2 regions of the Caproicibacterium amylolyticum genome follow, and region 2 is predicted to be linked to the other one. Evidence: riboswitches for the same ligand, from Rfam matches in the RefSeq annotation. Region 2 holds a riboswitch; the other holds the start of a gene.
The links. A riboswitch is a leader RNA that binds a small molecule or an ion and turns the genes downstream of it on or off. The one in region 2 is predicted to bind FMN.
Positions count from the first base shown of each region.

Region 1: linked by a shared signal. The riboswitch ahead of H6X83_RS08070 (ECF transporter S component) and the one ahead of ribD (bifunctional diaminohydroxyphosphoribosylaminopyrimidine deaminase/5-amino-6-(5-phosphoribosylamino)uracil reductase RibD) in region 2 are both predicted to bind FMN.

Region 1 is NZ_CP060696.1:1,682,427-1,694,033, forward strand. Features, by position in the region: gene recD2 (SF1B family DNA helicase RecD2) at 1-1,029, opposite strand, end outside; gene H6X83_RS08060 (hypothetical protein) at 1,070-1,423, opposite strand; gene metK (methionine adenosyltransferase) at 1,793-2,974, opposite strand; SAM riboswitch class I at 3,066-3,161, opposite strand; gene H6X83_RS08070 (ECF transporter S component) at 3,280-3,912, opposite strand; FMN riboswitch at 3,988-4,123, opposite strand; gene H6X83_RS08075 (hypothetical protein) at 4,164-4,511, opposite strand; gene tuf (elongation factor Tu) at 4,646-5,848, opposite strand; gene fusA (elongation factor G) at 5,945-8,062, opposite strand; gene rpsG (30S ribosomal protein S7) at 8,100-8,570, opposite strand; gene rpsL (30S ribosomal protein S12) at 8,724-9,152, opposite strand; gene rpoC (DNA-directed RNA polymerase subunit beta') at 9,327-11,607, opposite strand, start outside.
Region 2 is NZ_CP060696.1:586,633-598,239, reverse strand. Features, by position in the region: gene uxuA (mannonate dehydratase) at 261-1,340, shown strand; gene H6X83_RS02650 (GntR family transcriptional regulator) at 1,361-2,071, shown strand; gene H6X83_RS02645 (mannitol dehydrogenase family protein) at 2,079-3,695, shown strand; gene H6X83_RS02640 (DUF6440 family protein) at 3,749-3,934, opposite strand; gene H6X83_RS02635 (glycoside hydrolase family 3 C-terminal domain-containing protein) at 4,011-6,302, opposite strand; gene ribH (6,7-dimethyl-8-ribityllumazine synthase) at 6,478-6,945, opposite strand; gene H6X83_RS02625 (bifunctional 3,4-dihydroxy-2-butanone-4-phosphate synthase/GTP cyclohydrolase II) at 6,970-8,169, opposite strand; gene H6X83_RS02620 (riboflavin synthase) at 8,181-8,786, opposite strand; gene ribD (bifunctional diaminohydroxyphosphoribosylaminopyrimidine deaminase/5-amino-6-(5-phosphoribosylamino)uracil reductase RibD) at 8,801-9,904, opposite strand; FMN riboswitch at 10,069-10,184, opposite strand; gene H6X83_RS02610 (TetR/AcrR family transcriptional regulator) at 10,454-11,080, shown strand; gene H6X83_RS02605 (glycoside hydrolase family 3 C-terminal domain-containing protein) at 11,133-11,607, opposite strand, start outside.

The sequences.
Region 1 (11,607 bases), 1.1 Mb from region 2:
GGTCAGCACCAACAGGCCGTGCGAAAGTGCCGCCAAAATAGCTTCCTTCTGCTCCGGTGCATATGCAATTCCAAGTTCCGCTTCAAATTTGTCTACCGCTTGCTCCGCATCTGGAATCGGCTGGCTGGGGTACTCCATCATCATTTGCAGACGTGCAGCAGAAAAAACTTCTGCATGGTACAGGCGCGGCAGGTAAACCACCCGACGGTCATGAATCGTGCAGGCAACAACGCTGGCCTCATGCTCCAGTTCATCATAGCTTTCATGCACCTGTTCCGGTTGAATGCCCAACATAGAAGCGGCGGTAGCCAGCAGCTTATCCTGCGGCAGATACGTATGACCGTTATTGACATTGTGCTGCAAAACATACAGAATTCCCGCCCGCACCCTGCACGGGTCATCTGCCGGATGTTCCAGTGTTTCCGCAATCGCATCCGCCCGCTGAAAACCGAGGTCTACATCCTCCACACACAAGCAATACGGATCCTGCCGCACCTGTGTGACCGATTCCGGGCCATAAACACGATAAACCCGCACAGCTTCTTCTGGGGTTACTCCAAATTCCTTCAGACCAAGAATCACTTCACGAATACCGAGTTTTTGGCGATACTCCTCTGCAATCTGCTGTGCTTTCCGTTTCGAAATGCCGCTTATCTGTGAAAGCCTGTCCGGTTCCTTTTCCAAGATTTCAAGCGAATGTTCCCCGAAGGTTTCTACAACCCGCTTTGCCATAGCACGCCCGATTCCTTTAATTGCACCGGAGGAAAGGTACAGCAAAATTGCTTCGGAAGTTGTGGGCTGCATCCGTTCGTAAATCTGCGCGCTGAACTGCCGCCCAAAAGATGGATGCTCGGTCCATGTACCGACAACGTGGAGCTCGTCCCCTGGCTCGGCAGTGGGCAGGGAGCCGACCACAGTTGTCAGCTCCTCCCCATTATTCAGTTCCAGAACGGTATACCCATTCTTTTCGTTTCGGAACGTGATTCGTTCCACAGTACCTGCCATTTCCAACAGCGTTTGCTCTTCCATTTACACTTACCCCCGGCCTGTTCCCGCACATATGTGCGTCTTACTCTGTTTCAGTATACCGCACTTTTTCCATGTTTGCAAATACTTCTCCGCTGCAAATAGAAGTACCCGGCTTACCATGCAAAAAAAGCGTGCACAGACGCTTGGTGTCGCTGTCCATGCCTTCATCCACCACCAGCAGCTCTTTCTGTGCGAAGCCCTCTGCTTCACGCAGGTTATCCCTCGCGCAGCGAAGTTCATACTCTACATCCTCCTGGTGGCCGGAAAGATGCAGCACCAGCACCAGTGTTCCCTTTTTCCCGCCGGTGCGGTAGAGAATGTGCATCAGCCACTGCATTAGGCTGCACAGCCCGACCACTGCCAGCAAAACAATTATCACCTGACCCGCAGCCATAAAAAATCACCTCTTTACAATGTATGCAAAGAGGTGATGGATGCGCACAAATTTATTGAATTGAAAGAAAATAAACTTTTAGCCCGTACACCAAAAGTTCCGCCCGCCCTTTCAAGGGCGGTAGGTGTGGGCAAAGCCCACGGCCTTGGCTCTTGACCTTAAAGCCCCTTACTGTAATACAAAAAAAGGTACATAGCAGCGCTCCCCTGCGGCTGCGAAGCCACGCCGCAAAAAAGCTATCCTGCAGGCTCCCAAGCCCGCGAACTCTTCTGAAGATTAAGGGCTTTACGGGCAAGAGCAGGCCATGGGCGCCGCCCACATCCGCAGCCTTGTGAACAAGGCTGGCGAAAACTTTATCGTATAGACTAATTAATTCAGCGCTTTTTTCAGTTCATCAACGCGGTCGGTCTTCTCCCAGGAAACGCCCAGGTCTTCACGGCCCATCTGACCATAGCTTGCAAGCTTGCGGTAAATCGGCTTGCGCAGGTCAAGGGTACGGATAATTGCAGCCGGACGCAGGTCAAAGACCTTTTCCACAGCAGCTGCCAACTGGTCATTGGTGTACTTGGAAGTACCGAAAGAATCCACCATGATGGATACCGGGCGAGCAACGCCGATTGCATAGGCAAGCTGTACTTCACACTTCTTTGCAAGGCCTGCGGCTACAATATTCTTTGCAACCCAGCGTGCCGCGTAAGCAGCAGAACGGTCAACCTTTGTCGGGTCTTTGCCGGAGAAAGCACCACCGCCGTGACGGCCGTACCCGCCGTATGTATCGACAATGATTTTACGGCCGGTCAGTCCGGAATCGCCGACAGGGCCGCCAATTACAAAGCGTCCGGTCGGGTTCACATAGTATTTCGTGTTTTCATCCAGCCATTTCGCAGGAATCGTTGTCTTAATGACTTTTTCAATCATATCCTTGCGAATCTGCTCCAACGTAACATCTTCATCGTGCTGGGTAGAAAGAACAACTGCTTCTACACGAACCGGTGTGTCACCATCGTATTCAATGGTAACCTGTGTTTTTCCATCAGGACGCAGGTAAGAAATGCTGCCGTCTTTACGCACCGCGGCCAGCTTCTTGGAAAGCTTGTGAGCCAGAGAAATTGCCAGCGGCATTTTTTCTTCTGTCTCGTCACAGGCAAAGCCAAACATCATGCCCTGATCGCCTGCGCCAATGAGGTCATCCGCGTCAGAAGCACCGTTTTTTACTTCATAGGACTCGTTGACACCCATGGCGATATCCGGTGACTGTGCATCAATGGAAGTCAGAACACCGCAGGTATTGCCGTCAAAACCGTAAGATGGATTGTTGTATCCAATGTCATTCACAACACTGCGCACGATTGCAGGAATATCCACATAGCATTCGGTAGAAATTTCGCCCATTACATGAACAACACCCGTGCAGGCGGTTACTTCGCAGGCAACGTGTGCATTCGGGTCTTTTGCAATGATGTCATCCAAAATCGCGTCAGAAATCTGGTCGCAGACCTTGTCGGGATGTCCTTCTGTAACGGACTCAGAAGTAAAGAAATGTTTTGCCATTTGTTAGAACCTCCTAAATTAATTACCCGGTAAAATGAGCAACAAAAAAAGCACGACCCGGTGAAATGCGGACAGCGCTTTATCTTTCGATACCTCATCTATCGGCTTCACCGCAGGATTTGGCACCTTACTTTCGTAGGTTGCCGGACATCATAGGGCCTGTTCCCTCCGTCACTCTTGATAAGGGGTGATAATATTAAGTTTTGCTACAGTCAGCAGTATAGCATAAAAACACAAAAAGAGTAAATAAACAAAATCAAGAAATTGTCAAAAATCGCGACAAATTATTCTGTTTACTCAAATTCTCACTTCACACGTCCATGTAAAATCGGGCTGACGTATTTATACAGCAGAAATGTAATCAGCGAAACCAGAACTGCCTTAATCAGATTCAGCGGTGTTGTTGCCAGCAGAACAAAAGTTGTAAGGTCTGTGATACCGCTGTTTACGGAAGTACCCATCTGAATCAGCGACGCCATCGGCAGGTGAAATGCTGTGGCATAAACTGGCAGCAGAACGAACGCATTAATCAGCGCACCCACAACAGCCATCACTACAGTTCCCACACCCATGCCAATCAGCGCTGTTTTGCGGTTCTTGTGCATACGGTAAATCATTGACGCTGGCACCACCAGTGCGCAGCCAAACAAGAAGTTTGCAAATTCGCCAATACCGGCGGTCTGGGTTCCACCGCCAAGAATCATGTGCAGAATTACTTTGATTGCTTCAATGACTGCCGCCGCAGCCGGCCCCAAAGCAAAGCCGCCCAACATGACCGGCACTTCGCTGAAATCCAGTTTGTAAAACGGCGGCAAAAACGGCAGCGGAAACTCAAATATCATTACCACAGCCGCCAGCGCGCCAAGCACACCAATTACTGCAATGCTGCGCACATTTGTCAATTTTGCTTTTTTCAGGGTAGTTGTTTCACTCGCCATAGTTTCTCCTTCTGAGACATGGAATGGATTTAAAAACGCCCCGGTGCATAAAATTACACCGGGGCGTAGATTATTCCACATCTTCTACCATCCGGACTTTAACCGTTGGCTCCGGAATCTGACCGGAATCTGCGGCTGACAACCGCTCGCGGGCTAACAGCAAAGCTGCATTACCGCCGGTGGGGAATTTCACCCCGCCCCGAAGAATTATTCAATTACAAGTAACAGTATATGCGATTCTGCATCCGCTGTCAAGTCCAGTCCTGATATTTTTGCGGAATACTCTGATTCACGACTTTTTTTGCATAGCCGGGTGTAAACTCACCATCCGTTTTTTCCCATGTCCGGCTTTGCTGTGCCATATAATCTGTTAAATTTTTCAGCATCTGCACGTGAATGTTTTTTCCCTCTGTTTCATAATAGGTAACAGTTGGTTTAAATTTCATGTCAGAAAATTTTACTTTTCCGTTTGCATTCTTCTCATATGTAACCGTCAGCTGACCGCCAATCAGATTCTGTGAATTTTCCTGTGTTGAAATTAGGTTGCCGAATGCATACATAACCGGACAAACAGCCCCGTCACTTTTTCTAGGCAACATCGTCCTCTGCTGAAGGACCATAGATGGTTTGCAATACCGTTCCACTATTGTGCACTTAACAATATAACAGAAAAAGGCAAATAAGCAATAAAAAAAGCCCCGCCTTTTCAGGCAGGACTTCTTATTTAACCAAATTACTCGTTAATCGTGGAAACAACGCCAGAGCCAACAGTGTGGCCGCCCTCACGAATGGAGAAGCGAAGACCTTCCTCGATAGCGATAGGAGCAATCAGCTCAACGTTCATTTCAACGTTATCGCCAGGCATGCACATCTCAGTGCCTTCCGGCAAAGTGATAACACCTGTTACGTCAGTTGTACGGAAGTAGAACTGAGGACGATAGTTATTGAAGAACGGAGTATGACGACCGCCTTCATCCTTAGTCAAAACGTAAACCTGACCCTTGAATTTTGTGTGCGGATGAATTGTGCCGGGCTTGGACAGAACCTGTCCACGCTCGATGTCTTCACGCTGAATACCACGGAGCAGAACGCCCACGTTATCGCCAGCCTGAGCAAAGTCCAGAGTCTTACGGAACATCTCCAGGCCGGTGATAACGCTCTTCTTGCGCTCGTCGGTCAGGCCGATGATTTCGATTTCTTCGCCAACCTTAGCTGTACCACGCTCAACACGGCCGGTAGCAACTGTACCACGGCCAGTAATTGTGAATACATCCTCAACAGGCATCAGGAAGGGCTGGTCAGCCTTACGGTCAGGAGTCGGGATATAGCTGTCAACAGCTGCCATCAAGTCAAGAATCGGCTTGTACTCAGGAGCGTTAATATCAGTAGAAGTGGATTCCAGAGCCTTCAGAGCAGAGCCACGGATAATCGGAGTGTCATCGCCCGGGAAGTCGTATTCGTTCAGCAGGTCGCGAATTTCCATCTCGACCAGATCAAGCAGCTCAGGATCATCAACCTGATCGCACTTGTTCATGAATACAACGATATAAGGCACGCCAACCTGACGGGAGAGCAGGATATGCTCACGAGTCTGAGGCATCGGGCCATCAGCAGCGGAAACAACCAGAATAGCGCCGTCCATCTGAGCAGCACCGGTAATCATGTTCTTGACATAGTCAGCATGGCCGGGGCAGTCAACATGAGCGTAGTGACGGCTTGCAGTCTGATACTCAACATGAGCGGTATTAATGGTAATGCCGCGCTCACGCTCTTCAGGAGCGGAGTCGATGTTGGAGTAATCTTTGAACTCTGCATCGCCATCAAAGCTGAGCACCTTGGTGATAGCAGCGGTCAGAGTAGTTTTACCATGGTCAACGTGACCGATGGTGCCAATGTTTACATGAGGCTTGGATCTGTCGAATTTTTCCTTAGCCATTGGAAGTTCCTCCTTTATTTTTCAATCGTTTTTCCCTGTTAAGAATGCAAATATATTTTAACAAGATTACAGGGAAAAATCAAGCAGAATTTGAGATTACTCGTCCTTTTTCGTACGGGCGGTAATAATCTTGTCAGCGATATTCTTCGGCACTTCAGCATAGTGGTCAGGTTCCATTGTAAACTGGCCACGGCCCTGTGTCTTAGAACGCATGTCGGTTGCATAGCCGAACATTTCAGAAAGCGGAACCATAGCATGAATCTGCTGTGCGCCATGGATAGCATCCATGCCTTCAATCATGCCGCGGCGGGAGTTCAGGTCACCGATAACGTCGCCCATATACTCATCCGGTACCGTAACAGTAACCTTCATGATCGGCTCCATGATGACCGGATCAGCCTTGCGCATAGCATCCTTAAATGCCATAGAACCGGCAATCTTAAATGCCATTTCAGAGGAGTCAACTTCATGATAAGAGCCATCATACAGTTCAACTTTGACATCAACAACGTTGTAGCCAGCTACTACGCCGCTGAGCATTGCACCCTGAATACCAGTATCAACAGCAGGAATATATTCCTTCGGGATAGAGCCGCCAACTGTAACGTTGTCGAACTCATAGCCCTCACCCGGGTTCGGGAAAATACGAATCTTAACATGACCGTACTGACCTTTACCACCGGACTGACGTACATACTTGCAGTCAACATCGGAAGGCTTGCGGATTGTCTCTTTATAAGCAACCTGCGGCTTACCAACATTTGCTTCCACGTGGAATTCACGCATCAAACGGTCAACGATGATTTCCAAGTGCAGTTCGCCCATGCCGGCGATGATGGTCTGGCCTGTTTCCTCATCGGTGTAAGCCTTGAAAGTCGGATCTTCTTCAGCCAGCTTTGCCAGAGCGATTGTCATCTTCTCCTGGCCAGCTTTCGTCTTCGGCTCAATGGCAACACGGATAACAGGATCCGGGAACTCCATGGATTCCAGAATAACCGGATGCTTTTCATCACAGAGTGTATCACCAGTCGTTGTATTCTTCACACCGATAGCAGCAGCGATATCGCCTGCATAAACGGTTTCCAAATCCTGACGATGGTTTGCATGCATCTGCAGAATACGGCCGATACGTTCGTCACAATCCTTTGTGGAGTTGTAAACAGTATCGCCGGCATTCATTTTACCGGAATAAACGCGGAAGTAGCACAACTTACCAACAAACGGATCAGTTGCAATCTTAAATGCAAGAGCCGAGAAAGGCTCTTCATCAGATGCATGGCGGTCTTCTTCCTCACCAGTATCCACATTTGTACCGCGGATAGCCGGGATGTCGGTCGGAGCCGGCATGTAGTCAACAATCGCATCCAGAAGTTTCTGAACACCCTTGTTCTTATAGGAAGTACCGCAGGTAACTACAACCAGCTTGTTGTTAATGGTTGCCTTACGCAGAGTAGCAACAATCTCGTCCTTTGTAATTTCTTCGCCGGAGAGATATTTCTCCATTAAAGCATCGTCCTGCTCAGCAACGTGCTCAATCAGAGAAGTGTGGTACTCTTCTGCCTTTTCACGCATGTCTTCCGGAATTTCTTCCACGCGCATGTCCTTGCCCATTTCATCATAATAGATATCTGCTGTCATGGAAACAAGGTCAATGATACCGCGGAAAGAGTCTTCTGCGCCAACCGGCAGCTGAATCGGCACCGGTGTGCAGTTCAGACGTTCCTTCATCATGTCAATAACATTGTAGAAGTCAGCGCCCATGATATCCATCTTATTGACATACGCCATGCGCGGCACGCCGTATTCCTCAGCCTGACGCCAAACAGTCTCAGACTGCGGCTCAACGCCGCCCTTTGCTGCGAAGACGGTTACAGAACCATCCAGCACACGCAGGGAACGTTCAACTTCAACTGTGAAGTCAACGTGGCCGGGGGTGTCAATAATATTGATACGATAATTTCTGTTCTTATCGGGGTCACCAAAGAACTCGCTGTGAGTCCAAAAGCAGGTCGTTGCAGCGGAAGTAATGGTAATGCCGCGCTCCTGCTCCTGTGCCATCCAGTCCATGGTGGCTGCGCCGTCATGCACTTCACCGATCTTGTGGTTAACACCGGTGTAGTACAGGATACGTTCAGTTGTTGTCGTTTTACCAGCATCGATATGAGCCATGATGCCGATATTACGAGTGTGATCAAGTGATACCTGCCTAGGCATTAATTACCCTCCATTCGTTCTGCAAACGCCTGCAGCATTACCATCTGTAATGTGCAAAAGCTCTGTTTGCTTCAGCCATCTTATGCGTATCATCACGCTTCTTGGCTGCGCCGCCTGTACCGTTAACAGCATCCATAATTTCTCCTGCAAGACGCTCTTTCATGGTACGCTCAGAACGCAAACGGGAATACGCTGTCATCCAGCGCAGGCCCAGAGTCTGCCGACGCTCAGGACGGACTTCCATAGGGACCTGATAGGTTGCACCGCCAACGCGGCGTGCCTTAACTTCCAGAGAAGGCATGACATTTTCCATGGCAGCCTCAAAAACCTCCAGAGGTTCTTTTCCGGTCTTCTCTTTAATAATATCGAAAGCGCCATAAACGATCTTCTGGGCTACGCCCTTCTTACCGTCAATCATGATATTATTCACGAGACGTGTGACTAACTTCGAATTATACAGCGGATCGGGCAGCACGTCCCGCTTCGCAATATTGCCTCTTCTTGGCACTTTACTTCCCTCCTTCACATAAATGATATCATAGGTACTCGAAAATGAATCTTCCCGTCAGGCCAGCAAAAAGCGCTTATATAAACGCCGCTTGCAACTCCCGCTAAAGCAGAAGCTGGCAGCCGTAAGGTTTTCGTCAGTTTCAGTCCTGTCTTACTTGGCAGCCTTTCCTGCCTTGGGGCGCTTAGCGCCGTACTTGGAACGGGCCTGCATACGCTTGGCAACACCCTGCGCATCCAATGTGCCGCGGATGATATGGTAACGTACACCAGGCAGATCCTTAACACGGCCGCCGCGAACCATAACGACGGAGTGCTCCTGCAGGTTGTGACCAACACCGGGGATATAGGCTGTAACTTCCATTCCGTTGGAAAGACGCACACGGGCAATCTTACGCAGAGCAGAGTTCGGCTTCTTCGGCGTAGCAGTTTTCACAGCTGTGCAGACACCACGCTTTTGCGGGGAGTTCTGGTCGATAGCCGCACGTTTCTTAGCATTCCAGCCTTTCAGCAGTGCCGGAGCCTTTGCTTTCTTTTCGGCGACTTCACGTCCGGTATGAACCAATTGGTTAAATGTGGGCATAGTACACCTCCTAACTCAGATTTTGGACAATTTATGTTATGCAGATTTCTCTGCGTAACAGCTGCTTTACACACCGAATCCCACCCCGGCAATTTGCAGAGGTGGGAAAGTATGCGATTTACGATGAAATGGCCGCAATCTCGTGCCAAACCATCACAATTCGTTATTATACAGCTATACTGCTGTATTTGTCAAGCCCTCTTCTCCTTTTTCAGAAGAAGTCTTTTCAAGCTGCACATTTGCATAGTGCTTCATGCCTGTACCGGCAGGAATCAGCTTGCCGATAATGACGTTTTCCTTCAGACCCATGAGCGGGTCAACCTTGCCCTTGATGGCAGCGTCGGTCAACACACGCGTTGTTTCCTGGAAAGAAGCGGCAGAAAGGAAGGAATCAGTTGCCAAAGAAGCCTTTGTAATACCGAGCAGGGTGGGCGTGCAGGTTGCTTCCCGCAGATTGGACTCACCCGCAGCAATACGGTCGCGAATCTGCTGGTTGACAGCTTCGAATTCCAGCTTCTCCACCATGGAGCTAGGAAGAAGATCGGTATCGCCGGCTTCCTCAACACGTACTTTCTTCATCATCTGACGCACAATAACTTCGATGTGCTTATCGTTGATATCAACGCCCTGCAAACGGTAAACGCGCTGCACTTCTTCAATCAGATAATCCTGCACCGCTTCAACACCGCTGATAGCAAGAACATCATGCGGATTCACAGAACCTTCTGTAATCCGGGTGCCGGCCTTGATACGCTGTCCTTCCTGCACTGTAACGCGAGAACCAAACGGAATCAGGTAGCTCTTAGACTGCCCATCATCGCCTGTGACCACAACATGGCGGTTCTTCTTGATTTCTTCAAACGTAACTTTGCCAGGAATCTCACTGATAATTGCAAGATGCTTTGGTTTGCGTCCCTCAAACAGTTCTTCAACACGCGGAAGACCCTGTGTAATATCTTCGGCGTTTGCAATACCGCCGGTATGGAAGTTACGCATGGTCAGCTGTGTGCCAGGTTCGCCGATGGACTGTGCCGCAACAATACCAACAGCTTCACCAACGGTCACTTCCGTGCCGGTCGCAAGGTTTAGACCATAGCATTTCTTGCAGACACCGTGCTTAGAACGACAACCTAAAATAGAACGAATCATAATACGTTCTACACCGCGGCCAACAATAATGTCCGCATCTGCATCCGTCATCATTTTGTCCTTGCTGACTAGCACTTCGCCAGTTTCTTCGTCAACAAAATCTTCCACCAGGAAGCGGCCAACCAGACGTTCATGCAGGGATTCAATGACTTCATTGCCTTCCTTGATATCATAAATTTCAAGGCCGCTAGTAGCGCCGCAGTCATCCTCACGAATAATAACATCCTGAGAAACATCAACCAAGCGGCGGGTCAGGTAACCAGAGTCAGCAGTACGCAGAGCAGTATCGGTCAAACCTTTACGGGCACCACGGGAAGAAATGAAGTATTCCAAAATGTTCAGACCTTCACGGTAGTTCGCGCGAATCGGGACTTCAATGGTTTCACCGGAGGTATTTGCAATCAGTCCACGCATACCGGCCAGCTGACGAATCTGACTCATAGAACCACGAGCACCGGAATCTGCCATCATGAAAATAGGATTGTAGCGGTCAAGGTTCTTCTGCAGGGCGTCAGATACTTCATCGGTTGCTTTGTTCCATGTGCTGATAACCGCCATATGACGTTCTGCATCAGAGAGAAAACCGTTTTTGTACTGATCCGAAATCATATCCACGCGCTCTTCTGTTTTCTGCAGAATCTCTTTCTTCTGCGGTGGAATTGTTGCATCACAAACAGCAACCGTAATGCCAGACAAGGCAGAGTACTTGTAACCCTGTGCCTTAATGCTGTCCAGAACTTCACTGGTTCTTGCAGTGCCGTGGGTCTTTATGCACTTTTCAATGATCTTGCCCAACTGCTTCTTGCCAACCAAGAAGTCAATCTCAAACTTAAAGAGATTTTCGGGCTTAGAGCGGTCAATAAAGCCCAAATCCTGTGGAATCGGGCGGTTAAAGATAATCTGACCAACCGTGGTATCCACCAGTGATTCGCGCATTTCCCCATTAATCTCGAGGCGGCGGCGAACTTTGATTTTTGCATGAATCTCGATGGCCTTGGCATCATATGCCATAATCGCTTCATCGACATCCTTGAAAATCTTACCCTCGCCCTTTTCGCCGTCACGGTCAAGCGTCAGCCAGTAAGAGCCCAGGATCATATCCTGTGTAGGAACCGTAACCGGCTTGCCGTCAGAAGGCTTCAGCAGGTTGCCGGCTGCCAGCATCAGGAAGCGTGCTTCCGCCTGTGCCTCACTGGAAAGCGGCACATGAACAGCCATCTGATCGCCGTCAAAGTCCGCATTGTATGCCGTACAGGCCAGTGGATGCAGCTTCATGGCACGGCCTTCAACCAGTACAGGTTCAAAA
Region 2 (11,607 bases):
TTGACAAAATAATTGAAATGTTAAGTTAGAAGCTGCTCTTTCAGCTGTATTTTGCCCGTCTTTTTAAGGACGGCAGGGTTATTTTTTGACAGAAACTTTTTTACATACAAAGCTAGCTCCAAACCATACTTCTATTTTTTGAACTGTACGCTAAAGAATTTAATTCATATTTTCACAGCAGGTCCTTTACATTTGTCACTTAATATACTAATATATTAGTATATTAAGAAACAGAATCTTTGAAAGGAAGCGTTTCATTTATGAAAATGACATTCCGCTGGTTCGGCGAAGGCCGCGACAGCGTCAGCCTGAAACAAATCAAACAAATCCCTGGCTGCACCGGACTTATGGGCGTACTTGACCAGTATGCCGCAGGCGAAGAATGGCCGCTGGAGGTCATTCAGGACTATGTGAAACACGTTCACGAAGCGGGTCTTGAAGCAGAGGTAATCGAGAGTGTAAACATTCACGAGGACATCAAGCTTGGCAAACCCAGCCGCGACCGTTACATTGAAAATTACATTAAGACTATCAAAAGTCTGGCACAGTGCAGCGTGAAAGTTATTGTTTACAACTTCATGCCCGTCTTCGACTGGCTGCGCACCGACCTCGCACACGTTATCCCGGAGGACGGCTCCAACTCTTTGTACTTTGATGAAGCCGAACTTGCCGGCATGACACCGATTCAAATTGTAGAAAACACCGCTAAAAGTTCCAACGGCTTCAGCCTGCCCGGCTGGGAACCGGAACGTCTGGCAGAACTGCAAAGCGTACTGGAACAGTACCAAAGCATTGACGAACAAAAGCTGCGTGAAAACTACAAGTATTTTCTGGACGCCATCATCCCCACCTGCGAAGAAGTCGGCATCGTCATGGCGTGCCACCCTGACGACCCCGCGTGGCCGATTTTCGGCCTGCCCCGCATTGCACATTCACAGGCGGACTTCGATAAAATCGTCAAACTGCATGACAGCCCCAGCAACACCGTCTGCCTTTGCACCGGTTCCCTTGGCTCCGACCCTGCAAACGATATTCCGTCTATCATCCGCCACTTCGGCAAGATGAACCGCATCGGCTGCGCGCACGTCCGCAACATCAAATTTCTCGGTCATCACAAATTTCGCGAATCCTCCCACCTTTCCAGTGACGGCTCCCTCGATATGTATGAAATCATGAAAGCCCTGTACGAAACCTGTCCGGACACTTACGTCCGCCCCGATCACGGCCGTATGATTTGGGACGAAGTCGGACGCCCCGGCTACGGTCTGTATGACCGCGCACTCGGCATCGCATACCTGAACGGTCTGTGGGAAGCCATTGACAAAAACGCAAAAGCATAAAACAACTACGGAGGCCCAAAATGCCGTTTGCACTGACCAAACCCGAAAAATTTCAAATTCAAAATATCGGTGACCGCATTTACGCCGGTCTGCGGGAAGATATCATGCTGCTGCGCCTGCACCCCGGTGAAGAACTGAATATTAAGGAACTTTCGGAAAAGCTGGAAGTCAGCCGCAGCCCGGTGCGGGACGCTGTGATGCGGCTTGCCAAAGAGGGACTTGCTGACGTACTGCCGCAAAAAGGCACCCGCGTTTCCCGCATTGACCCGCACCGAGTTGAGGAAGAACGCTTCCTGCGCGAAAGTCTGGAAGTTCGGCTGCTTGACCTTTTCCTGAAGCGCTGTACACCGGCGGACCTTGCGCAGATGGAACAGCTTGTGGAGGTGCAGGCACAGTGCCTGCGTGAAGCCCGCATGGCAGACTTTCTGGACAAAGACGAGGCCTTTCACAGCGTCTTCTTCCACGCCGCTGACAAACAGCTTTGCTGGGAACTGATTGAAAACATGTCCGGCCACTACCGCCGCGCGCGGCTCATGACCCTGTGGGACGCACAAATCGTCGGCTGCGCCATTGACGAACACAAAGAAATGCTGCGGTGCATCCGCGAAGCAGACAGCCGCCGCCTGACCCACCTTGAAGAAAACCACTGCCGCAAAATCAACATACAGGAACTGGATTTGTTCCGGCAGTATCCGGATTATTTCATTGACAGAAAAGAACGAAAGGAATGACCAAATCATGAAACTGAATGAAGCAGCACTGCAGGACAAGGCTGCCTGGAAAAAAGCAGGCTTTGCCCTGCCGCAATTTGACCGGAATCAGGTTCGCGAACAGACAAAGAAAACACCAAAGTGGATTCACTTTGGCGCAGGCAACATTTTCCGCGCATTTACCGCAAACGTGCAGCAGGATATTCTGAATGCAGGCAAAGCAGACACCGGCATCATCGTGGCCGAAGGTTTTGACTACGAAATCATTGACAAAATGTACCGCCCGCACGATGACCTTTCCGTTCTGGTCACACTGAAATCCAACGGTTCCATTGAAAAGACCGTTGTCGGCAGCATAGTAGAATCTTTAAAGGTAGATTCACAGGATGCAGCGGAATGGAAACGGCTGAAAGAAATTTTCTGCGCTCCCGCCCTGCAGATGGTCAGTTTCACCATTACCGAAAAGGGCTACAGTCTGGTAAACGGCAAAGGCGAATTCACTGACGCTGTACAGCAGGATTTTTTAAATGGCCCCGCCGCGCCAATCAGCTACATTGGCAAACTGGCGGCGCTTGTCTTTGCACGCTACCAAAGCGGCAAACTCCCACTGGCACTAGTCAGCATGGACAACTGCTCCCACAACGGCACCAAGCTTTACAATGCCGTCAGTACGTTCTCAAAAAAATGGATGGAAAATGGTGTGGCAGACGCCGGTTTCGATGCTTATATTCATGACCGCAGCAAAGTTTCTTTCCCGTGGAGCATGATTGACAAAATCACGCCGCGTCCGGACGATTCTGTAAAAGAAATGCTTGTGAAAGACGGTTTTGAAGATGTAGAAGCTGAAGTGACCAGCAAGCACACCTATGTTGCTCCTTTTGTCAATTCCGAGGAAACACAGTATCTGGTCATTGAAGACTGGTTTCCCAACGGCCGGCCGAATCTGGACGCAGGCGGTGTGATTTTCACCGACCGCGAAACGGTGGACAAAGTGGAAAAAATGAAAGTCTGCACCTGCCTGAATCCGCTGCACACCGCGCTGGCGGTTTTTGGCTGCCTGCTTGGCTATACGTTGATTTCCAAAGAGATGAAAGACCCGGAACTGAAAAAGCTGGTGGAAATCATCGGCTACAAAGAGGGTCTGCCGGTCGTTGTCAACCCCGGTATTCTTGACCCGAAGGAATTCATTGACACTGTACTGAATGTACGTGTACCGAATCCGTTTATGCCGGACACGCCGCAGCGTATTGCAACCGATACTTCCCAGAAACTTGGCATTCGTTACGGTGAAACCATTAAGGCATACCTCGCCTCCCCCACGCTGAATGTAACCGACCTCAAGCTGATTCCGCTGGTGCTGGCTGGCTGGTGCCGCTATATTATGGGCGTAGATGACAGCGGCGAAACGTTTGAGCCGTCCTCCGACCCGCTGCTTGCGGAAAACCAAGCATACCTTGCCAATGTAAAACTGGGCAGCAAGGGACCATTCCACGAAGCATTGCAGCCGATTCTCTCCAATTCCGCTATTTTCGGTGTTGACCTGTACGAAGCAGGTCTGGGAAAAACAGTGGAAACTTACTTTGCGGAACTGGTCGAAGGCCCCGGCGCGGTAAGAAGCACCCTTAAAAAATATGTAAATTTATAAAAAATTAAAAAGACAGGGACTGCCACCGGTTTCGGTGCAGTTCCTGTCTTTTTTTATTCTGCCGGTTCCAGTGGTGTGATTACGGGTTTTCCGTTTTTGTCCAACAGTGCTGTCAACCCACCGGCATATCCATCACAGTGAAAAAGATAATTGACGCCGGTTTCGCGGTCCACCCAGATCTGCGTAATTGATAAGCCACCCTGCGAAAATGTTTTAACAAATCGTTCTTCTTTTTTCATGCTGACTGCCGCTCCTTACGCTTTTTATCATTTTCAATAGTATACCGCTGTTTCTGCAGCAAGGCAAACCAAAAAATCAATCCTGCAGGGCGGGCAGCCGGTTAATCTGCTCCGCCACCGCCTGTGCATCCGCGTAATTCACTTTGCCACCGCCAAACGCGACCATCCCGCGCAGAGGCATATAGCGCAGCATTTGTTCCATCATTTGAGCAGTACTTTCCCCTAAAGCTGTACTATCTCCGGAGTCATCCGAAGTAATACCGTAATCCTGTACAAGCGGCTGCAAAATTTCTGCGGCACCGGGTATCTGCATCAAGTCCCCAAACGTGGTATCCAATGTCACCTTTCTGAGCTTTTTAGAAGTGCCTGTCACCGCAATCTGCGCGGTTTTTAAAATCTTGCGGCTCGATTCGCCAAGTTCAATCGTATAGGTGCCGGATTCCACCCGCCAATCCGGCAAATCCATATCATAGTAGGCAAAAGCGCGCTTTTGCAGCGTAAACGTCACAGTTTTGGTTTCGCCGGGGGCAAGCTCCACCTTTTCAAAGCCTTTCAGTTCATGGATTGGGCGGATGACCTCTCCCTTTGGCGGTGCAACATACAGCTGCAAAACTTCTTTACCAGTGCGTTTGCCAGTGTTGGTCACCTGCACCTGAACCGTTAAAGTGTCCGTATCGCGCATATGGTCTTTGTCCAGCCGCATACTGTCACAGGAAAAAGCAGTATAGCTGAGCCCATGCCCAAAGGGAAACAAAACGTCCATCTTTTTGGTGTCATAATACCGGTAGCCAACAAAAACGCCCTCCCGATATTCAGTTTTGTCACCCTCGCCGAGGTAGTACAGATAAGATGGATTATCCTCCAGTTTTTTGGGGAAAGTTTCCGCCAGATGCCCGCTGGGATTGACCGCGCCGAACAGCACATCCAGTTGCGCACCGCCGACAGCCTGTCCGCCCAAGTAAGCTTCCAGCACTGCCTGCACACGGTCAAGCCACGGCATTTCCACTGGCGAGCCGTTGTGCAGTACCACCACAGTATGCGGATTTGCCGCAGTCACTGCTTCAATCAGTGCAGCCTGATTTTCGGGCAGACGCATATGGGTGCGGTCGTATCCCTCTGATTCATAGGTGTCTGGCAATCCCGCAAAAATGACCGCTGTGTCTGCTTCCTTTGCCGCCTGCACCGCCTGCTGCTGCAAGTCCGCTGAAATCTGGTCTGTATTGGTGTCGTAGCCCTGTGCATAGGAAATGTTCGGGTACTCCCCGCAGTTTTCCTGCACCAGTCCCCATGCGGAATCCACGCGGCTGGAATTAATGTGCGAACTGCCGCCGCCCTGATAACGCGGCTTTGCCGCAAATTCGCCGATAAACGCAAGCTTTGCTGTTTTGGAAAGCGGCAGAAGCTCTGCATCATTTTTGAGCAGCACCATGCATTCCCCCGCAGCTTTGCGCGCAAGTGCGTGGTCTTTTTCCCTGTCAAACACAGCTGTTTTGTCGCGGTGCTGTTCAAAACGCTGCACCTGTGTCAGGATACGCTCCACCGCACGGTCCAGAACAGATTCTTTCAGCGTACCATTTTGAACTGCCTGCACAATTTTTTCGTCATTTAGTCCAAAGGAAGTCGGCATCTCCAAATCCAGCCCTGCTTCCAAATCCGGTACGCGGTCATTCACGGCGCCCCAGTCGCTGACCACAAAGCCGTCAAAGCCCCATTCTTTGCGAAGAATATCCGTCAGTGACTTCCGGTTCTGTGCGGCATAAACACCATTAATGCGGTTGTAGGAGCACATCACCGTCCAGGGCTTCGCCTGCTTTACCGCACCCTCAAACGCGGCAAGGTAAATCTCCCGTGCGGTGCGCTCGTCCATTTCGGAACTGCTGCTCATGCGCCGGTGCTCCTGATTGTTCGCAAAGAAATGCTTGAGGCTGGTGCCGACATTTTTGCTCTGCACCCCTTCTATCTCATTTGCCGCAAGTTCAGAAGCAAGGTATGGGTCCTCAGAATAATATTCAAAATTGCGTCCGCAAAGCGGGGAACGCTTAATATTGACCGCCGGGCCGAGAATCACGCCGACTCCTTCAGCCTGACATTCATTTCCAAGCGTTTCGCCGATCTTGTAAAGCAGGTTTCTGTCAAAAGAAGCCGCGGCTGCACAGCCCGCCGGAAAGCAGACTGCCTTAATGCTTTCGTTGATACCCAAGTGGTCTGCCTGCAGGTCCTGCTTGCGCAGGCCGTGCGGGCCATCACTCACCATCATGGAAGGTACGCCCAACCGCGGTACTGCCTTTGTATGCCAAAAATCTGCGCCGGAGCATAGTCCTGCCTTTTCTTCCAATGTCATTTTGCTGACCAGTTCTTTTATATCCATGCTGCTCTCTCCCTTTGCAATATTGACTTCTTTTATAAAAATTACATTTATAGTTTAATGTTTTTATTTTACATATGCAATAGAATTCTCTGCTTATTTCTGTAAAACTTTATACCTAACAGAAACAGGCGGGTACCCCCTCTGGAGATACCCGCCTGTTTTTTTGCATTAGAATTTAAGCTTCCAGTTCATGAATCAAGTTGACCATTTCCACAGCGTCTGCGGCACATTCAAAGCCCTTGTTGCCCGCCTTGGTGCCTGCGCGTTCAATCGCCTGTTCAATGTTTTCCGTAGTCAGCACGCCAAACAGCACCGGAACCCCGCTTGTAAGCGACACCTGCGCAATTCCCTTGGACATTTCACTGCAAACATAATCATAATGGCTGGTGCTGCCGCGAATGACCGCGCCAAGACAGATAACCGCGTCATACTTCCCGCTTTTCGCCATTTTGGAAGCAATCAGCGGAATTTCAAACGCGCCCGGCACCCATGCCACCGAAATATTTTCCTCCTGCACATCATGCCGGCGCAAACCGTCCAGCGCACCGCCCAAAAGTTTGGATGTGATAAATTCGTTGAACCTTGCGGCAACAATGCCGACTTTTGTTCCCTTAGCTACCAGTTTTCCTTCATATGTACGCATAATTCTTTGCTCCTTTTCTGATAATCAATACTGCAAAATATGTCCCATTCTTGTCTGCTTTGTCTGCAGATAGAAAAGGTCATATTTTGTTGCGGGCATCTGGATTGGCACTCGTTCTGTAATTTTCATGCCGTAATCCGCAAGTTGATAGACTTTATCCGGATTATTGGTAAGCAAACGCAGAGTTTTGGCACCCAAATCCCGCAGGATTTGCGCACCGATATAATATTCACGTAGGTCATCCGCAAAACCGAGAGCGCGGTTTGCCTCCACCGTGTCCATGCCCTTGTCCTGCAGTTCATAGGCGCGCAACTTGTTGATTAAGCCAATGCCGCGCCCCTCCTGCCGCATATACAGCAGAATGCCGCGTCCTTCCTTTTCAATCTGCTGCATTGCCGCAGCAAACTGCTGGCCGCAGTCACACCGAACCGAGCCGAAAGCGTCGCCCGTCAGGCACTCGGAGTGCACCCGGCACAATAAGTCCTCACCGTTGCCGACTTCCCCTTTGACCAGCGCCACATGGTGTTCGCCATTGAGTTTGTTTACATAGCCGTATGCCGTAAACATTCCGTACTTTGTCGGCATATTTGCCACAGCGACCCGTTCCACCAGCTGATCATTCACTTTTCGGTATTGCTGCAAAGCTTTGATGGTAACAAATTTCAGGTCCCATTTCTGTGCCAGTTCTTTCAGTTCCGCGGTACGCATCATGGTGCCGTCCTCCCGCATGACCTCACAGCACAAGCCGCATTCTTTCAGACCGGCAAGCCGGAGCAGGTCAACGGTTGCTTCCGTGTGGCCATTTCTTTCGAGCACACCGTTTTTCTTAGCCAACAGCGGGAACATATGCCCCGGGCGGCGGAAATCCTCCGGCTTTGCATCCTGTGCCGCACACGCTCTGGCGGTCATGCCGCGTTCCTCAGCGGAAATACCGGTCGTTGTTCCGGCATAGTCCACTGAAACAGTAAAAGCGGTTTCGTGGTTGTCTGTGTTGTTGGCCACCATCTGCGGAAACTGCAGTTTTTTGCAGTATGCTTCGCTCATCGGCATGCAAATGAGTCCTTTTGCATGCGTCGCCATGAAATTGACGTTTTCTGTTGTGGCAAACTCTGCCGCGCAGATGAAGTCTCCCTCATTTTCACGGCCCGGATCATCTGTAACCAGTATCACTTTGCCTTGCTTTAAATCTTCAACTGCTTCTTCAATCGTGCTGAATGTAAACATTTTGTTCCCTCCTAAAATCCGAATTTTTCGAGATATGCCTGCGTAACACCGTTTTGCGGTGCGGGGGTCTGCAGCAGTTTTTCAATGTACTTTCCCATGCAGTCGGTTTCCAAATTGACCGTGTCACCCACACGGCACAGTCCCAGCGTGGTGCAGGCGGCAGTATAGGGAATAATCGATACCTGAAAACGATTATCGGCAGTTTCCGCCACCGTTAAGCTGATTCCATCCACGGCAACAGAACCTTTTTTCACAATGTAGTGCATAATGTCCTTTCCGGCGCGAATGGTGTACCAAACGGCATTATCATCCTTCTGCACTGCCAGAATCGTGCCAGTGCCGTCAATATGCCCCGCCACAATGTGCCCGCCGAAACGGCCGTTTGCCTGCATGGCCCGCTCCAGATTCACCGGGCTGCCGCTGTGCAGACGAGCAAATGTCGTGTAAAGCAGCGTTTCATGCATCACATCCGCGGTAAAAGATTCCGCCGAAAATGAAGTTACCGTCAGGCAGATGCCGTTCACAGCAATGCTGTCCCCCTCCTGCATATCGGCAAGGACTTTGTGTGCCTGCACCGTGAGTGCCAAAGAAGCCGCATTCTTTCGCACCGCCTGCACTGTACCAATCTCCTCTATGATTCCTGTGAACACGATATCACCTGACTTTCCAGCAGCAGGTCGCTTCCCAGCCGCTCAACCGACGGTTCGGACAGTTGGAACGCTGCCTGTGGGGACTGCACGCCGCAGCCGCCCACCGGGTTTTTTGCTGCTGCACCGCCAAACAGCTTTGGCGCAATGTACGCCTGCACTTTATTGACAATCCCGCTTTGCAGCGCAGACCAGTTCAGGGCGGCGCCGCCCTCCAGCAGGACACTGTCCAGTTCCTGCCTGCCCAGTTCCTGCATCAGTGCCCGCAGATTCACACGGCCGTCCCGTTCCGGCAGCACCAGCACTTGACAGCCTGCAGCGAGGTACGGCTGCTGCAGGTCACTCTCTGCACAACAGGTGGCAAGAATAGTGCGGGTCTCTTTTGCCGTAGCAACCACCTGCGCGGTCAGCGGGGTGCGCAAATGTGTGTCACAAATAATCCGCGCCGGATTTTTTCCCTCCGGCAGGCGGCAGGTAAGCTGCGGGTCATCTGCCAACACCGTACCGGCACCCACCAGAACCGCTGCATATCGGTTCCGGTCCTGATGCACTCTTTTGCGTGCTTCTTCCCCGGTAATCCACTTGGAAAGTCCGGAAGCCGCCGCGATTTTCCCATCCATCGTCATGGCATATTTGAGCACAACAAACGGAACTTTCTTCTGAATAAAATACAGAAAAACTTCATTCTGGCGGTCACACTCCCCGCGAAGCACATTCTCCGTTACAGCAATTCCGTGTTCCCGCAAAGTCCGCACCCCTTTTCCCGCCACCAACGGATTGGGGTCCGCGGAACCAATCACAACCCGCCGGATACCGCTTTCCAGAATGGCATCCGTGCAGGGCGGCGTTTTCCCCCAGTGACAGCAAGGCTCCAACGTAACGAAAAGCTCTGCTCCCTGCGGGGATTCGCTGCAGCTTGCCAGTGCGTTTCGCTCTGCGTGCAAGCCGCCGTACTGCTGGTGGTGCCCCTGACCAATTATTCGGCCATCCTTGACAATCACCGCGCCGACCATTGGGTTGGGGTTGACACGGCCGCAGCCTTTTTGTGCAAGCCCCAGCGCCATGTGCATGTATGCTTCATCCGTCATAGAACCACTCCTGTACAGAAAAATGCCCTGAACAAGAATCGTTCAGGGCATTTCCAAGAAGCAGCTTTTCCATGCATTCTGCCTGTAAAAAACAAAAGCTCTGAAATGATAGAAAACCATTTCAGAGCAGAAAATACAGGCATAAACACAGAAACACTGCTTACGCAAATCTTCTTTTATTCAGACTTTAACTGCCGGCCCCGGAATCACACCGAGTCATGCCTTGCGGCTCGTGGGCTTTACCACCGATAGGGATTTTCACCCTGCCCCGAAGATATTTTATTCAGTTGTGCTTATTATAGCCGCGCACCAACGAACTGTCAAGCGAATTTTTCCGACTGACTGGATTACCGCTCACAAAGCTTGTAATTTTGCAAATTCCTCCGCTTTATAATCAATGCCTACGCACTATATCCTGCTAAACAGCTTTAAATAGAAACGGCAAGTTTAAATTTTACAGAAAAAGTATGATTTGAATTTTGTTTCCAAATTGAAAACTCTGCCGTACATATATTGACGAATACAAGTTCAAGGGGTATCATTAATTTTATGAGAAGAAAAGAAATTAAGCCAAACAGTATTTTGGAAGCTGCCATTCGCTATGTTGGCGAACATGGTCTTGAGAGAGTTTCCACCGCAAAAATAGCCACCGAGTTAGGCATTTCAGAAGGCTCCATTTTTAATAATTTCGCAACGAAATCAGAGCTGCTTTTGCAGTGCCTTTATTATATTGACAGGAGAGTTGACGCTGCTCTGCACGAAGTTCCTTTTCAAGGACTTAACTTTGAAAAAAATGCAAACGCACTGTGGGAAGCCTACCTGAACTACTGGCTGGAAAACGGCTTTCACGCAAAGTTTTACGTACAGTTCCGGCACTCTTCTTATTACACAGAAGAAGTAATAGAAGGGCAAAATGAATCTTTTCCGTTTTTTATCAAGCTGATCCAGAAAAATCAGTCTGTGCTGAACGTCAATTCTGACATTTTGTGGACTTATATCATTGAAACCACGCTGAACTTTGCTGTCCGCATCATTGACGAACGGCTGCCCTCCGGCAGCAAAGAGCGCAGCACTATGTACAATCTGCTGTTTCACGGCATAGCAGGTGCTTTCCATAAGGACAGCACCATCAAATGGCCCGCTGTGCAGGCTGTACCGGAAGAAAAACATCCGTAATGCAAAATTCCTCTCCAGAAATTTCAAGACTTCTGGAGAGGAATTTTTTAGTTTAACGCATATATATGCGGCAGCTGAGTGCCTCGCTGCCGCACAGCGCGCGGCTGCGCTCGTCCGGCTGATGTCCGCCGGCATAAACGACATAGTTTCCGGCCTCAAACCGGCGCTGCCCCTGTGCATCCACACTGTAAAAAGAAACCGCAGGAATTTCAAAGGTCAGGCGGTGAATTTCGCCGGGAGCCAAAGCTGTCCGCGCGAAGCCGCACAGTCTGTAAGCCGGGTCCAGTTCACCCGGCTGCTCTTTGCCAAGATATATCTGCGTTACCTCATCTGCTGTTACAGCACCGGTGTTCTGCACCTCTATAGTCAGGCGCAGGCTTTCGCCGGACACAAGCGTGTCCTTTTCCAGTTGTAAATTGCTGTACGCAAAACGGCTGTAGGAAAGACCGTATCCAAACGGATAAAGCGGTGTTCCGCGGTAATACCGATAGGTGCGCCCCGCCATGCCGTAATCATCAAACGGCGGC